Regions from separate parts of the Mesorhizobium sp. WSM4307 genome, predicted to be linked through region 1. Evidence: predicted binding sites of a transcription regulator. Region 1 holds the regulator's gene; each other region holds the start of a gene.
What was found. The regulator LexA, encoded in region 1, represses DNA repair genes until DNA is damaged. The targets are predictions, from matches to a motif close to TGTTCNNNNTGTGTTCNG.
Positions count from the first base shown of each region.

Region 2: the regulator LexA is predicted to act here: its motif matches at 1,340-1,357, upstream of FJV83_RS02805 (PA0069 family radical SAM protein).
Region 3: the regulator LexA is predicted to act here: its motif matches at 1,569-1,586, upstream of parE (DNA topoisomerase IV subunit B).

Region 1 covers NZ_VFTB01000019.1:38,840-42,116, forward strand. The annotation lists gene FJV83_RS33385 (ABC transporter substrate-binding protein) at 1-297, opposite strand, end outside; gene FJV83_RS33390 (GntR family transcriptional regulator) at 451-1,224, shown strand; gene lexA (transcriptional repressor LexA) at 1,599-2,336, shown strand; gene FJV83_RS33400 (ComEC/Rec2 family competence protein) at 2,330-3,277, opposite strand, start outside.
Region 2 covers NZ_VFTB01000001.1:613,515-616,791, forward strand. The annotation lists gene FJV83_RS02805 (PA0069 family radical SAM protein) at 111-1,265, opposite strand; gene FJV83_RS02810 (glycosyltransferase) at 1,416-1,943, shown strand; gene FJV83_RS02815 (hypothetical protein) at 2,088-3,062, shown strand; gene FJV83_RS02820 (aldehyde-activating protein) at 3,052-3,277, opposite strand, start outside.
Region 3 covers NZ_VFTB01000011.1:196,289-199,565, forward strand. The annotation lists gene FJV83_RS26445 (type II and III secretion system protein family protein) at 1-401, opposite strand, end outside; gene cpaB (Flp pilus assembly protein CpaB) at 492-1,418, opposite strand; gene parE (DNA topoisomerase IV subunit B) at 1,657-3,277, shown strand, end outside.

The sequences.
Region 1 (3,277 bases):
CGTGGTGATGGTATAGATCAGCTTGGGCTGCTCCGCCTGCAGCTTGGCGATCATCTGCGGCACCAGAGATGCATCGAAATTGGTGTGGCTTTCGGTGTAGACGACGTCCTTGCCCTCGACAAAGCCTTTGTCCGTCAGTGCCTTCTTGAAGCCCGCTATGGCGGCATTGAGCTGCGGATGCTCACCGAAATTGGCGATGCCGATGCGTATCTGATCGGCCGCGGCGCTGCCGGCGCTGACCATCAATGCGGCTGCCAGGGCCAATCCCGACAGCCAAGCGGATTTCGACTTCAACATCATTTCCTCCCAGATTTGATCAGCGCCGCTCTCAAGGACGGCAACTGCGGCGATCATGGTCAGTCCCTCGCCGCGTGTCAAACATTATATATAATTCTTGCCATACTCCCCCTTCATATATAATTTTCATAAGCCGATGATGGACGGATCGCGATGCAGGATCAGAACAATTCCACGAAGACCGAGGCGGCCTATCAGCTGCTGCGGCGCGATATCCTGACCACTCGCCTCATGCCGGGGGCGCCGCTCAAGCTGAGCGCGCTGCGCGGCACATACGGCGTCGGCTGGACGCCGCTGCGTGAAGCCTTGTCTCGACTTGAAGCCGAACGCCTGGTCACCGCCATCAGCAATCGCGGCTTTGCCGTCGCTCCCGTGTCACGCGCCGAGCTCGAGGACCTGGCGCGCGCCAGGATGGTTGTCGAAATGCCGCTGTTCCTGGAATCGATCGCGAACGGCGGCAGGGAATGGGAGGACGCGGTCGTTACCGCTCATTACCGGCTCTCCCGCTGCAAGACCGCGGTCGATGACCCTTCCGATGCCGCCGTCGACAAATGGGACGAGAGCCACGAGGCCTTCCATGCGGCGCTGCTGAGCGCGGCGACGTCAAACTGGCTGTTGCGCTTCCGCTCGACGATCGCCGATCAGCTGCGCCGGCATCATCGGTTTCTCGGCCTGGCGCCGACTTTGCGAGCGGCGGCCGGCCTGAAGGACGGCTATGGCGAGGCAATGGACGCGCTGCGCGAGGCGATCGCCATCGAGCATCACACCGCGATCATGGAAGCGGCGCTCGATCGGGATGTAGAGCGGGCAAAGGCGCTGATGACGGCGCATATCGGCTACACGCTGCATGTCTATGTCCACAGCGAAGACAACGGCGCCAACACTTACACCGCGCGCGCCGGCAGCCTGAAAGCGGTTTCCGGATGATGCTTCCGCGGCGTCCGGATCCACGTGGCCGTGCCGGCCTGAACTCACGATCGTTGGCGTTTTGGTTTCGTTTCGTTCTGCCGGAATGGATCGATACGCCGCTCAAATCCGCCCCGCAGACGCCTCCCAAACACCTGATGCCAAACCGCGTTCAGGGCTAGGCCACAGACCATTAACCGAAACGATTTCAATGCGCGTACCGGCAGGGAAATCATTGATCGCGACCCTCTGCCCCGGTCAAAAAATTTCAGACGCGTTAACAAATTCATTAAACTTTAAACAGTTGCGGAACACAACTGGAACAGATAGTGTTTGTTCTGGGTTTGTTTTTCGATTCTGATTCAAATCCGTCGTTCAACGCCTCGGGGGCCGCCATGCTGACACGCAAGCAACATGAACTGCTGATGTTCATTCATGAACGGCTCAAGGAAAGCGGCATTCCGCCGTCCTTCGACGAAATGAAGGAAGCGCTCGATCTCGCCTCCAAGTCGGGCATCCATCGCCTGATCACGGCACTGGAGGAACGCGGCTTCATCCGCCGGCTGCCCAACCGGGCGCGGGCACTGGAAGTGCTGCGGCTGCCGGATTCGATCGCGCCCGGCCTTAACGCGGCAAAGAAATTCTCGCCAAGCGTCATCCAGGGCAGCCTCGGCCAGGGCGGTCTTGGCCGCCAGATCAAACCGGCGCAGTCGCGTTTGCCTGCGGCCGGCAATGATGACGATGCGGTTTCCGCCGTGTCGATCCCAGTGATGGGCCGCATCGCCGCCGGTGTGCCGATCGATGCCATCCAGCACCAGACGCATTCGATCTCGGTGCCGCCGGACATGATCATGGGTGGCGAGCACTATGCGCTGGAGGTCAAGGGCGACTCGATGATCGACGCCGGCATCTTCGACGGCGACACGGTCATCATCCGCAACGCCGACACGGCGAGCCCGGGCGAGATCGTCGTGGCGCTGGTCGACGAGGAGGAAGCAACCCTGAAACGGTTCCGCCGCAAGGGCGCCTCGATCGCCCTTGAAGCCGCCAACCCGGCCTACGAGACGCGCATTTTCGGGCCAGACAGGGTCAAGGTGCAGGGCAAGCTTGTCGGGCTGATCCGGCGTTACTGAGCAGGAGCGGCCGTCTTTTCGGGTTTTTGATAGGGCGCCAGCCCCCTCGCCTCACGCGAAAATTTTCGCTGCTCGTGCCAAGGCCGATACGGCCCGTCCACCGCGAAGCTGACGGTTGGCGGGCCAGTTGCCGATTGGCGGTCGAAGAACACGGCGGCACTGCCTTTGCGGGCAAGTTGCCGTTTGGTGACGACAAGAACCAGCGGATTGTGGCAGGCATCATAGCCCGTCGCGTCATTGACGACGATCAGGTCGGCGAAACCGCAGGCTTTCCAGGTATCCTTGCGGTCTTCGACATGCGCGATGATCGCACCCGACGGGTGCCGTGCAAGACAGACGCCATCCGTGCAGTAGAACGGTGCTCCCGGCGGCAGATTGACGGCATCGGCAATGTCGAATTGCCCGTCCGCCCTGTCGAACATCTCCGGCACGACGATGGTTTCGGACACCAGCGCGCGTTTCCAATTGTCGACGGTGAACTCGTTCGGGCGAGCCCGGCTGACCGCGAGTTCTCCACCGCCGATCGGCAGCGCCACCAACCGCGCATCTTCGGAAATCAGCACATCCGGGGTGCGCGTATCCGATACTGTCAGCAGGCCGGCAAGCGCGAATGGCACTGCCGCGAGCCGCAGCCAGGTCGTCGCCATCGTCGCGATGACCAGGGCGATGGTCACCAGCAGCACGGATCGCTGCGAAATCAGCCCGACCGCATCGACCGGGGAGCGTTCCGATATCCACGCCGATATGGCGATCATTGCGGTCAGGCCCTTGCCCATCACGTAAAGGAAGGGGCCGTCGGCACCAAAGGGCATCGCAAGAGAACTGAGAACAGCGAAAGGCATGACTATCAGTGACACGATCGGCATGACGGCCAGATTGGCGAACAGGCTGAGCGGCGACACACGCTGGAAATGCCAGATGGCAAACAGCGCCGTGGCGCA
Region 2 (3,277 bases), on a different contig from region 1:
TCCGGGTCGGGTGGGGCGCCGGACCGGGAGGGCACCGTCTGCAGGCCGGGGCAGGCCGGACGGGATTTTGTGCGCCGTGGCAGCTCAAACCGCCGCCGCGAATTGCAGTCTCACAGCAGCATCAACTGCTCCTGGTCCTTTCCGGCGGCGATGAACTGGTCGGTGCGCAACGTGCGCCGTTCGGCATTGAGGCCGAGCCGCTTGGCGGTGATCTCGAATCGCCGGCCGATCTGCCAGGCGTAGGGTCCGGCGCCCTTCATGCGCTTACCCCATTCCGAATCGTAATCCTTGCCGTCACGCATCGACCGGATCAGCGACATCACGTGGCGATAGCGGTCGGGATAGTGGCGCAGCAGCCAATCCTTGAAGATTGGGCTGACCTCCAGCGGCAGGCGCAGCACGACATAACCCGCCTCGCGCGCACCGGCGGCGTAGGCCGAATCGAGGATCCGCTCCATTTCCTGGTCGGTGAGGCCGGGGATGATCGGCGCCACCATGACCGAAGCCGGAATGCCGGCGTCAGAGAGTTGCCGGATCGCTTCGAGCCGCTTGGTCGGCGTCGACGCGCGGGGCTCCATCGTCCTGGCCAGCATGCGGTCCATGGTCGTCACCGACAGCGCCACCTTGGCCAGTCCGCGTTCGGCCATGCGCGACAATATGTCGATGTCGCGCGTCACCAGGGCGGATTTGGTGACGATGCCGACCGGATGGCCGCGCGCTTCCAGCACTTCGAGGATCTCGCGCATGATCCGGTACTGTTTCTCGATCGGCTGGTAGGGATCGGTGTTGGTGCCGATGGCGATGGTGCGCGGCTGGTAGCCGTCCTTGGACAGTTCCTTGTCGAGCAGCCGCGCCGCATCCGGCTTGGCGAACAGCTTGGATTCGAAATCCAGTCCCGGCGACAGGCCCATGAAGGCGTGCGTCGGCCGCGCGAAACAATAGACACAGCCATGTTCGCAGCCGCGATAGGGATTGATCGACCGGTCGAAGGAGATGTCGGGCGATTCGTTGCGGGTGATGATGGTGCGCGGCTTTTCCACCTGCACTTCGGTCTTGAACGGCGGCAGTTCCTCCAGCGAACTCCAGCCATCGTCGAAGACATGCCGGCTGACCGGTTCGAAGCGGCCGGACGGATTGATGCCCGCCGACCGTCCGCGAATGCGGTCCGGACGGATGCGCATGCCACTCTGCTCGATCATCGCATTGGCCATTTCGGCTCGTCCTGCCCCGAAGGCTGCAATGTCGGCACGCACGATCGGTTCCATCTTGGCCCGCTCCCAGGGACTGTCCATGTTGTGTCGAATCGCTCTGTTCATGAAATTATTCCTATTTTGCCAACGAGAACAAAGCAAGAACTTTTTATGCTGCGCCGCAAAAACTGGCGCTGTGCGCGGCTTTCCGCTATTCGGCTAAATATGCTCAGTGTTCTCATCGAAACCCGCAATGACGAGGAGGCTCTCGCCCGCACGCTTGGCTCGCTGATTGGCGGCGCGGTCGAGGGCGTGGTGCGCGAAGTTGTCGTCTGCGACACCGGCTCCAACGACCAGACGCATCATGTCGCGGACCATGCCGGCTGCCACTATGTGGCAAGCGGCGGTATCGCCGCCGGGATAAGGCAGGCCAAGGGTGATTGGCTGTTGCTGCTGGAGCCGGGCGCGCGGCTGGTGGAGGGCTGGACCGACGCGGTCGTCGCCCACACGGCGAGGCAAACCATGGCGGCGCGGTTTTCGCGCGCGCGGGGCAGCCGCACGCCTTTCCTGGCCAGGGTCTTTTCGGGAAACCGTGCGCTCGCCGACGGGCTGGTGATCAGCAAGCGCCAGGCCGCATCGCTGTCAAAGAGTGCCAGCAGCGCCGAGGCGCTGGCGCGGGGCCTTGCGACGAAGAAGCTCGAGGCCGAGATCTGGGTGGCGCCGCCGAAGCAGCAACACCGCGCGCCGAAGTGATTTTTTGCACCTGCTCTGCTCATTGTGCATTGCACAAAATCTGACGCACGGTTAGCCTTTCCCGAGGTGGGTGAATTGGGTTTGGGTCATGCGAGTGGTGGGCACCGATGCGGCATCGGTGTCACCCTCAAAGAAGAGGACCCGATGACGCTTTCAACCCCTGACAATTCCGGTGCTGACAGTCTCGAAGCCATTGCGCGCAATGGCAGCCTGCTGCGGCGTATTGCCGTGCGCATTCCGACCTATCTCACGGACCTGCGCGAAAACCCGGCCTGGCTGCCGATGTTCATGCTGGCGCGCACCATGCCCGGGCGCCGGATGCATTGGCTGGGCGCAAAACGCGCCCGTCCTGCCGACAATGTCGGGGATACGATGTTTTCCGGTGTCGAGCGGGCGGCGGTGGTCGATGCGCTGCGTTCCGACGGCCTGTTTTCAGGCCTCGTCCTGCCGCCGGAGATCCATGAAGAGATCGCGGATTTCGCGGGGCGCAAGCCTTGCTTCGGCAATTTCGACCGCCGTCTCGAATTCATGCCGGGCGACCATGCGCAGGCCGAGAAACGCCTGGGCCGCTCTCTGCTCAGCGGACACTATTTCGAGCGCATCCTCGACTGCCCGGCGGCACTCGCTATACAGCGCGATCCGCTGCTTCTCGACATTGCAGCGCACTATCTAGGCGCTCAGGCGAAACTGATCACGACGCGCGTCTGGTGGAGCTTTCCGACCGGCAAGGCCTCGGACGCCGACAAGAACCTTGCCTCGCTCGGCAAGTATCATTTCGACCTCGACGACTGGCGCATGCTGAAGTTCTTCTTCTACCTCAAGCCGGTCGATGCCGACACCGGTCCGCATGTCTATGTCAGGGGTAGCCACAGGCGCCGCGCCATCAAGCATCAGTTGACCCTGCTGGTCGGCCATCCCGCCCAGGAGGTGCTGGACGTCTATGGCGAGCACAGCCCGGTGACGCTGACCGGCGAAGCCGGCCTCGGCTTCGTCGAGGATCCGTTCGGCTTTCACATGGGCACCGTGCCGACGCGCACGCCGCGGCTGATGATGGAAGTCGGCTTCGGCGTCTCACGCCCCTCGCGCCGGCGCTTTCATGGCGAACCGGTTATTCGGTAAAGGCGAACCGGATCTCCACCTGCATCCACCGCACCTGTCGCCGGGCAATGCGGCTTTCCCTGCTCTCGGCATCATAGTCCACGGCGACTGGTTCGCGGCTGAACTTCAACCGGTCGTCCAGGGCATTGACGATGGCGATCGCCCTTGAATCACCGTCATCGGTGGTGATCGCCGCGACGTAGACACCGCAGTCCCGGCAGATCAAATAGTCGGCT
Region 3 (3,277 bases), on a different contig from region 1:
TCGCCCGATAGCACGACACGGCCATTGGCCGAGCCGACCTTGATCTTGGCGTCCGGCACGCTGGCGCGGATGGTGCTGGCCAGTTGATCCGTGTCGAGCGTCACTTCGATGTCGACGGTGCCGACGAGTTGCTTCTTCTCGTCGAACAGCGCAATGCCGGTTGTGCCGAGATTGTTGCCGAGCACATAGAAGGATTTGTCGGTCAGCGGATTGACGTTGGCGATCTCAGGATCGCCGATGACGATCTGGTAGAAGGCGGCACTCGTCACGATCGTCTTGGGCTTGCCCTTGGCGACCTTGATCGACGCATTCTTGGTCGCCGAGACATAGACGATGTCATTGTCCGCCTTGGCCAGGCCGGGCAAGGCGAGCATCCCGCCGGCAACCAGCGCAGCAGCCATCGCCAAGGCGCGCGCAAAGCGCGATCGGTCCATCATTCGATATAGGGTACGCATCAACATTGCCCTGTCCCGTCCGGTCCCCACCGGCCTTTAATTCTGGTCCCGCTCAGGAACCTGATATTCCTCGGCCTTCGTGCCGCGCGTCACGATGACCGTCTTGAATTTCGGCTTCTCCGGCTCCTTGGTCACTGCGTCGAACAGCGAGCCGGCCGCGGCCTGAGCCTTGGCCGCCACCGATCCGCCAAAGGACGAGATGGTGGTGACGCCGTTCTTGCCGTCGCCGCCTTCGCTGGCGGAGCGCAGCGACAGCGACAGCGTGCCGACGGTGCGGGCAAGCGCCACTTTCTGCGCGCCTTCGGTCGTCACTTCGATGGTCACGGAATTCGTGATCTGCGGCGTCGTCTGGCGCTCGTCGGCACCCTGGCCGACACTCAGCACCTTGGCGTCGGCAACGACGATCTCGGAGGTGACGGTTGAACCGGCCGCGCCTTGCGCGTTCTTGGCGACTTCCTGGATTTCGCCGGCATCGCGCGTCAGCACCACATCGACGCGGTCGCCCGGCGTGACGAAGCCGCCGACACCGGCGATCTCGTCGGTGCGGATGGTCACCGCCCGCATTCCGGGCGTCAGCATGTTGGAGAGCGTCGCGCGACCGTTCGGTCCCGACAGCTTGGTCAGCAGCAGCGGCTCGTTGACCTCGATCGGCGACAGCACGATGCGATTGCCCTCGCCGAGCAATCCGTCGATGGTGGCAAAGGCGCCTTGCGGCAGCGAATCCTGCGGCCACGGGATCTCGATCAGCTTGGCGCGGTCGAGTTCCTGGCCGTAGCGCAGCGGCGCTTTCGCCACCACGATGGTCTTGAATTCGATCCTGGGCGGGGCGGGAGCGGCGATCGACGCCGTCTTCTCTTCGGCATCGGCCTTGGCCTGGCTCTTGACCCAGAAATCCGCGGCAAAGATCGAGATCGCGCCGAAAACGGCGGCGATGCCGATCATCGTTATGGCCTTGCCCCTCACGCCGAAACCCCTGATGCCCGTCGTTTCTTGTTTTGTTGGGGCTCACGCTAGGCGGGTTTGTTAAAGAAACAGGAATTTTGAAAGGCGGCATTCGACCTATTTCCGCCCGCTTGGTTATCGAATGGTTTTAGGATAAGACGGGTCAAATCCCCGAACGTAACAGGAACCTCCGTCGCTTGGCGCTGAAAAGCGTGGCAGTATCGACGGGTGATTCGCAGCACCGGACCCTATGGCAGGCATGGACGACAACAACGATCTCTTCGGCAATATGGACAAGCAGCCGCAGCCGGTTCGCTCGCCGGCGCGCCCGGCCGACCCGCTTGTGCAGGCAGCAGCCAAGCGCCCGGCCGCGACCAAGGATGGCAGCGAGGGCTATAGCGCCGCCGACATCGAGGTGCTGGAAGGCCTGGAGCCTGTGCGCCGCCGGCCAGGCATGTATATTGGCGGCACCGACGACAAGGCGATGCACCATCTGTTCGCAGAGGTCATCGACAATTCGATGGATGAGGCGGTTGCCGGCCATGCCACCTTCATCGATGTCGAGCTTTCGGCCGACGGGTTTCTGACCGTTACCGACAATGGCCGCGGCATCCCGGTCGATCCGCATCCGAAATTCAAGAAGCCGGCGCTCGAAGTCATCATGACGACGCTGCATTCAGGCGGCAAGTTCGACTCCAAGGTCTATGAAACCTCCGGCGGCCTGCACGGCGTCGGCGTTTCCGTGGTCAACGCGCTGTCGGATCATCTCGAGGTCGAGGTCGCGCGTGGCCGGCAGCTCTATCGCCAACGCTTTTCGCGCGGCATTCCGGTGAGCGGCCTGGAGCAGCTTGGCGAGGTCCACAACCGGCGCGGAACGAAAATCCGCTTCCATCCCGACGAGCAGATCTTCGGCAAGGGCGCGGCCTTCGAACCGGCGCGGCTCTACCGCATGACGCGGTCGAAAGCCTATCTGTTCGGCGGTGTCGAAATCCGCTGGACCTGCGATCCCTCGCTGATCAAGGAAAAGGACCAGACGCCAGCCAAGGCGGAGTTCCATTTCCCTGGCGGCCTGAAGGACTATCTCAAGGCGTCGCTCGGCGACGACTTCCAGGTGACGCGGGAAATTTTCGCGGGAAAAAGCGAAAAGCAAGGCGGCCATGGCTCGCTCGAATGGGCGGTGACCTGGTTCGGCGGCGACGGCTTCATCAATTCCTACTGCAACACCATCCCGACCGGCGAAGGCGGCACCCATGAGGCCGGCTTCCGCAACGTGCTGACGCGCGGCTTGCGGGCCTATGCCGATCTCGTCGGCAACAAGCGCGCCTCGATCGTCACCTCGGAAGACGTCATGATCTCGGCGGCCGGCATGCTGTCCGTGTTCATCCGCGAACCCGAATTCGTCGGCCAAACCAAGGACAGGCTGGCGACGATCGAGGCAATTCGAATTGTCGAGACCGCGATCCGCGATCCGTTCGACCATTGGCTGGCCGACAATCCGCAGGAAGCCTCGAAACTGCTGGAATGGGTGATCGCGCGCGCCGACGAGCGGGTGCGCCGGCGCCAGGAAAAGGAAGTGTCGCGCAAGAGTGCGGTGCGCAAATTGCGCCTGCCGGGCAAGCTCGCCGACTGCACGCAGAACGCGGCGGCCGGTGCCGAACTGTTCATCGTCGAAGGTGATTCCGCCGGCGGCTCGGCCAAGCAGGCGCGCGACCGCGCCAGCCAGGCAGTACTGCCATTGCGCGGAAAAATCCTCAACGTGGCCAGCGCCGGCAATGACAAGCTGGCCGCCAACCAGCAGATATCGGACCTGATCCAGGCGCTCGGCTGCGGCACGCGATCAAAGTACCGCGACGAGGATTTGCGCTACGACCGCGTCATCA